DNA from 2 places in the Stakelama saccharophila genome. Region 2 is predicted to be linked to the other one. Evidence: riboswitches for the same ligand, from Rfam matches in the RefSeq annotation. Region 2 holds a riboswitch; the other holds the start of a gene.

Region 1 (3,406 bases), 890 kb from region 2:
AAGACGCGCGGAGAGCATGACGCGGCGGTCGCCTCGTACCGCGCCGCAACGGCGGCGATACCGGGACATGGTGACGCCTGGTATTCGCTGGCCAATCTCAAGACCTATCGCTTCACCGATGCCGAGATCGCGCAGATGCACGATCAGGTCGGTCGCGCCGATCTGGGCTTCATGGACCGCGTGAACCTGTCCTTCGCGCTGGGCAAGGCACATGAAGACCGGCGCGAATATGACGAATCCTTCCGCTTCTATGCGCAGGGCAACGATCTGAAACGCCGCCAATCGCGCTATGACGCCGATGCCATGTCGGCGGAGCTGGCGCTGCAGCGCGAATTCTGCACGCCGGACCTGTTCGCAGCAAAGGCGGGCATGGGCGATCCCGCCCCCGATCCGATCTTCGTGCTCGGGCTGCCGCGGGCCGGGTCGACGCTGATCGAGCAGATCCTCGCCTCGCACAGCCAGGTCGATGGCACGATGGAGCTGCCCGACATCCTGTCGCTGGCGCACCGGCTGCGCGGGCGGATGAAGGGCGGCGGACAGGGCCACTATCCCGCCAATCTAGCCGGACTGTCGGCCGAACAGCTTCGCGAAATGGGCGAACAGTTCATCGAGAACACCCGCATCCACCGCGGCGGCGCGCCCTTCTTCATCGACAAGATGCCGAACAATTTCCGGCATATCGGTCTCATCCACCTGATCCTGCCCAATGCGAAGATCATCGACGCCAGGCGGGCGCCGATGGATTGCTGTTTTTCCGGGTTCAAGCAGTTGTTCGCGGAAGGCCAGGAATTCACCTACGGCCTGTACGAAATCGGCCGGTATTACCGCGACTATGTCGCGCTGATGGACCATTGGGACCGGGTCCTGCCGGGCAGGGTTCTCCGCGTCGTCCATGAGGACGTATTGGACGATCTGGAAGGCCAGGTGCGGCGGATGCTCGATTTCGTCGGGCTTCCCTTCGAGCGGGCCTGCCTGGAATTCCATAAGACCGACCGCGCCGTCAGGACCGCCAGTTCCGAACAGGTGCGCCGGCCGATCAACAAGAGCGGCGTGGGAAGCTGGAAACCGTTCGAGCCGTGGCTGGATCCGCTGAAGAAGGCGCTGGGCCCGCTGGCGCCGTAAGCCGGCGTATCCCATGACCGTTGCCGGGCACCCTCACCCGAAGATATAAAGAAATCTTTATATGACGCTTGACGCAGGCCACCGCACTACGCGATATTGCGGTGGTCGAGGTTCTCCGGTCGGCATGGCCACACCGGAGCTAAGACGGGAAGCCGGTGCAAATCCGGCGCTGCCCCCGCAACTGTAAGCGGCGAGCGGCGGTCCATCCATGTCACTGGGGCGCAAAGCCTCGGGAAGACGGACCGTCCGCTATGACCCGCGAGCCAGGAGACCTGCCTTCGACGCCATAACGTCCACCGGCGGGGTGCCCGGTCTGGTCTCCTGACAGTCGTGGCCGGCCCGCTTCCGGTCACGCGTGACGGTGTCCGGCTATCGCCCCCGCCTTCATCTTCGGGGTTGAAGAATATGACCGTCACCACCGCCACCCTCGGCTTTCCACGCATCGGGCCGCGCCGCGAGCTGAAATTCGCACTCGAAAAATTCTGGTCGGGAAAATCGGACGAGACAGAATTGCTCGGGGCCGCAGCCGGCCTCAGAACCGCGTCCTGGGCGCGACAGAATGCACTCGGCGTCGACTGGCTGCCGTCGGGCGATTTCTCGCTGTACGACCATATGCTCGACATGAGCGCGATGCTTGGCGCGATTCCCGATCGCTACGGCGTCCCGCACGGCACCGCCGACCTTTCGACCTATTTCGCGATGGCGCGCGGCACCGGCGGCGCGGACAGCGTCACCGCCTGCGAAATGACCAAGTGGTTCGATACCAACTACCACTATATCGTTCCCGAACTCCATGCCGGACAGCATCTTGCGCTCGGCCGGCTGGGCGTTGTCGATGCCTATCGCGAGGCGAAGGCACAGGGGTTCGAAACCCGGCCCGTCATCGTCGGTCCGATCACCTGGCTCAGCCTGGCCAAGGGGCATGGCATCGACCCGTTCGATTATCTCGAGGAGGTGCTCGGTCTTTATCGCGTGATCCTCGGTCATCTTGGGCAGGCCGGCGCCGAATGGGTGCAGATCGACGAGCCGATCCTCGTCACCGACCTCGACGACCGCCAGCGCAGCGCCCTCACCCGCGCCTATGCCAAGCTTGCGCGCTCGGGGCCGAAACTGATGCTGACCACCTATTTCGGCGGATTGGGCGACAATCTGTCCTTCGCCGCGTCGCTGCCGGTGTCGGGGCTGCACATCGATTGCGTCCGCGCGCCCGAACAGCTCGACCGGCTGGTCAGGATCGCGCCCAAGTCACTGCTGCTCTCGCTCGGCGTGATCGACGGCCGCAATGTCTGGCGCGCGGATCTCGCGGCGCTGCTCGACCGGCTGGAACCGATCGCGGCGTTGCGGGACATCGTTGTCGCGCCGTCCTGTTCGCTGCTCCACGTGCCGGTCGATCTCGACCTGGAGCAAAAGCTCGATGACGAGGTGAAACAGTGGCTCGCCTTTGCCGCGCAGAAGGTCGCCGAACTGACCACGCTCAAGACCGCGCTCAACGAAGGCCGCGATGCGGTGGCGAAAGACCTTGCCGCGTCGACCGAGGCATCGGTCTCGCGCAAGCGGTCGCAGCGCATCCACGACAGCGCGGTCGCAGCCCGCGTCCACCAGGCAACGCCCGACATGCGCCAGCGCAAGTCCGGGCATGACGAACGTACGCGCGCGCAGGCCGAGGCGCTCAACCTGCCGCTCTTTCCAACGACGACGATCGGCTCCTTCCCGCAGACGCGTGAGGTGCGCAAGGCACGCGCTTCATACAACCGGGGCGAAATGGATGCTGCCGGCTATGACGCCTTCCTGCGCGCCGAAACCGAACGCGCGATCCGCTGGCAGGAGGAGGTCGGGCTCGACATGCTCGTCCATGGCGAGTTCGAGCGCAACGACATGGTCCAGTATTTCGGCGAGAAGCTGTCGGGTTTCGCCTTCACCACGGGCGGTTGGGTACAATCCTACGGTTCGCGTTGCGTGCGCCCGCCGATCCTGTTCGGCGACGTCTCGCGGCCAGAGCCGATGACGGTGGACTGGTGGCATTATGCCCAGGGCCTGACGGACAGGCCGGTGAAGGGAATGCTCACCGGTCCCGTCACGATCCTCAACTGGAGCTTCGTGCGCGACGATCAGCCGCGCGAGGACAGTTGCCGCCAGATCGCGCTCGCCATCCGCGACGAGGTGCGGGATCTGGAAGCCGCCGGTTGCAAGGCGATCCAGATCGACGAGGCGGCGCTTCGTGAGGGCCTGCCGCTCAGGCGCGATGCGTGGCGGCATTATCTCGACTGGGCGGTCGACTGTTTCC
Region 2 (3,406 bases):
GCCGACACCGACGCCGGACACCTGCCAGGCGCCGTCGTCGCCGCGAACGATATCGGCGCCCATCGCGCGCATCGCCGCCGCGCTGGCGAGCACATCCTCGCCTTCGAGCAGCCCGTGGATACGGCTTTGCCCGACCGCGAGGCCGGCGAACATCAGCGACCGGTGGCTGATCGACTTGTCGCCCGGCACGGTGATCGTGCCGGTGAGCGGGCCGGTGGTCGACAGGGAAAAGGGGCGGGGCTGGGCATGCGGCATGGGACGCGGCTTTTGACAGTGCGCTTGCGCTATGGCAAGGCGCGCCCCACTTTGCGGGATCGACCCGCGGATTCCATCACTTTCGAAAGGCAAGAGACGGCACATGGTCAAGCCGGAATGGGGCACGAAGCGAACCTGCCCGAAATGCGCGACGCGTTTCTATGATCTTGGCAAGGACGATCCCGTCGCCTGCATCGAATGCGGGAACGAATGGGAACCCGAGCCCATCCTGAAGTCGAAACAGCCGCTGCCGTTCGAGAACAAGGACGAAAAGGTCAAGGAAAAGGAAGCCGAATCCAAGGACCAGGACCTGTCGGAAGACGAGGATCTGGACATCAGCGAGGACGACGAAGATCCGGTCGACGACGACAACGATCTCGGCGGCGACGACGATCTGGGCGTGAAGCGTCCGGAAAACAGCGACGAGGAATAAATTCACGCGGCGGTGCGATGCACCGCTTGCCAAGGGAGCGTCGCCCGACTAAAGGGCGACGCCTCCACACCGGAACGGGGCCGTAGCTCAGCTGGGAGAGCGTCGCAATGGCATTGCGAAGGTCAGGGGTTCGATCCCCCTCGGCTCCACCACCGGGACCTCAGCACAACTCTTCGGCGCGCCGTTGAAGCAGCGCGTGTGCCGCGGCGAAGCGCCTCGCATCGCGTAAGCGACGATCCTTCGGCCGGTGCGGCCGCCCGCCCTCGGTCCTTGATGACGCAAGGTGGAGGGCATCGTTCCTGCACCGCCGTCTTCGTCCGATCGCGGCTGGAACTGCTTAGCTGGTCTGGGCGACGTAGAAGGTGTTGTACCCGACAAAGATGATGAAGACGATCGCCAGGATCAGGATGGCGAACAGGGCGATGCGTTTCGAATTGCGGCGCGGCCTGGGCATTCGTTCGTAGTCCGTCGTTCTTGCGGGGTTGGAGTAACGCTTCCGGGACGAAGTCGCTCCCGCATTTCGCTGAACTGCTTGGACGAAAGTCGGGCGCGCACTGATGGCGCGGATCGGCACCGCCGAATTCGCGCTTCGGGCGACCCGTTCGGGTCGGGTCAGGCGATCAGCAGCGCGATCAGCGTGATGATGGCGGTTGCGGTGATCGCGGTTCCGAGCTGGAACGCGACGGGGCAATCGCCCACTTCCGGACTCAGGCGGTCCATGCACCCTCTCCCTGAGCCGTCGCCCGCATGCGCGGTGTCCTTGCCGGCTCGACTCCGATCCTACGCCTTTTCGCCCGATCGGTACAGCGGGTCGTGCGAGCGATTGCATCGCCGCGCGTACTTGCTATGAGCCGCCCGGCGACCGGCCGCTGGCCGGTCGCACAACATCGTGCCGGCGCCCTTTCAGGGCCCAGAGGGAATGCGGTGCGGATGCCCGAGGGGCATCCCAGGCCGCGGCTGTCCCTGCAACTGTAAGCGGTTAGCGCGATGCGCGAGGCTCCCGCCCGAGGGAGCGGTCACTGGGCAAGACCCGGGAAGGCTGGCGCATCGAATGCGGTGATCCGCGAGCCAGGAGACCTGCCGGCGCGTGGTCGCTCTTGCTTGGGTCCAGGGACTGGCCGAGGCACGGACCTCCGTTTGGAGCGACATCCCGACGCGGAGGGAGCCGCATCGGATCGTTCCGCCGGTTGCCGCTGGGTGCCGGAACGGCGGGCGTCCGCTCGTGCCATGCGCCCCCTCGCGACCTGTCGTTCGCGCATCCGAGGGGGTTTCCGCCCATGTTGTCATCGTTCGTTTCCGCCATCGCCGTCACCGCCGCCCTGCCGGCCGCGGCACAGACCGCCGGCGTTGCCGCCGCCCGCGATCCCGAAATCATCGTGACGGCCAATCGTGCCGGCGAGGCCGAAAGGGCAGAGGACGTGCCCGCATCCATCACCGTCATTTCCGACCAGGAGCTGCAGAACCGCCAGACGCGCGTGGTGTCCGACGTGCTGCGCGACGTGCCGGGGATCGCGGTCAACCGCACCGGCGCGATCGGCGGCTTCACCCAGATCCGCATCCGGGGGAGCGAGAGCAACCAGTCGCTGGTGCTGATCGACGGTATCGAAGGGGCCGATCCGTTCTACGGCGAATATGATCTCGGCACCGTGCTCGCCGACCCGGCGATGCGGATCGAGGTGCTGCGCGGGCAGCAATCGGCGCTGTATGGCTCCGATGCGATCGGCGGGGTGGTGCAGATCGTCACGCTGACCGGGGCGGAGGCGCCGGGCGTCAGCCTGCGGGCCGAGGGCGGGTCGCAGGGCACAGCGAGCGGCGCCGCGCGCGTCGCCGGCGTTTCTGGCGCGCTGGATTATGCGCTGTCGGCCACCGGCTATACCACCGACGGCTTCGCGACCGCGCGCGGTGGCACGCGCGAGCTGGGGTCGGACAATGTCGGCGCGAATGCGAAGCTGATCTGGTCGCCCACCGCCAATTTCACGCTGACCGGCGTCGGCCGCTACAGCTATACCCGCGCCGAAACCAACCAGACCGACGGCGATCCGACCAGCCCGACCTTCGGCCTGACGGTCGATACGCCGGGCGAATATTTCACCAATGACGGGCTCTACGGTCTGGTGAAGGGCGAACTGGCGCTGGCGGACGGACGCTGGACCAATTCGCTGACCGCGCAGATCGCCGATACCCGCCGCCATAACTATACCGGCGAGGCAGAGACGTCGGGCGACCACGGCGCGCGCTACAAGGGCTCGTTCGTCAGCGCCTATCGCTTCGACACCGGCGCGGTGCGGCACCGCATCACCGGCGCGGTCGACGTGGAGCGCGAAAGCTTTCGCAACACGGTCGCCAGCGGCGGCGCGTTTACCGGCGAGAAGCATATCGATACCGTCGGCATCGTCGGGCAGTATTCGCTGCGCGCGGGCGGGCTCGCGCTCGACGGGTCGGTGCGGCGCGACCTCAACGACCGGTTCGCCGACGTCACCACCTATCGGGTGCAGGCAGGCTATCGCTTCGCCACCGGCACCCGGCTGCACGGCGCATGGGGGACGGGGGTGCGCAATCCCGGCTTCTACGAACTGTTCGGCTATATCGACGGCCGGTATATCGGCAATCCCGATCTGGCGCCCGAGACGTCGAAGGGCTGGGAAGCGGGCGTCGACCAGGTGATCGCCGGCGACAAGGCGCATGTCGGCGTGACCTATTTCGACAACCGGCTGGAGG

What was found. Region 2 has a riboswitch for cobalamin ahead of RPR59_RS11445 (TonB-dependent receptor plug domain-containing protein). Riboswitches for the same ligand answer to the same signal wherever they lie in the genome.
Region 1: another riboswitch for cobalamin. It lies ahead of metE (5-methyltetrahydropteroyltriglutamate--homocysteine S-methyltransferase); the one in region 2 lies ahead of RPR59_RS11445 (TonB-dependent receptor plug domain-containing protein).

The regions. Positions count from the first base shown of each region.
Region 1 is NZ_CP135076.1:1,570,940-1,574,345, reverse strand. It holds gene RPR59_RS07430 (tetratricopeptide repeat-containing sulfotransferase family protein) at 1-1,122, shown strand, start outside; cobalamin riboswitch at 1,214-1,416, shown strand; gene metE (5-methyltetrahydropteroyltriglutamate--homocysteine S-methyltransferase) at 1,528-3,406, shown strand, end outside.
Region 2 is NZ_CP135076.1:2,464,113-2,467,518, reverse strand. It holds gene aroA (3-phosphoshikimate 1-carboxyvinyltransferase) at 1-255, opposite strand, end outside; gene RPR59_RS11455 (TIGR02300 family protein) at 359-688, shown strand; tRNA gene RPR59_RS11450 (tRNA-Ala) at 765-840, shown strand; cobalamin riboswitch at 1,565-1,787, shown strand; gene RPR59_RS11445 (TonB-dependent receptor plug domain-containing protein) at 1,966-3,406, shown strand, end outside.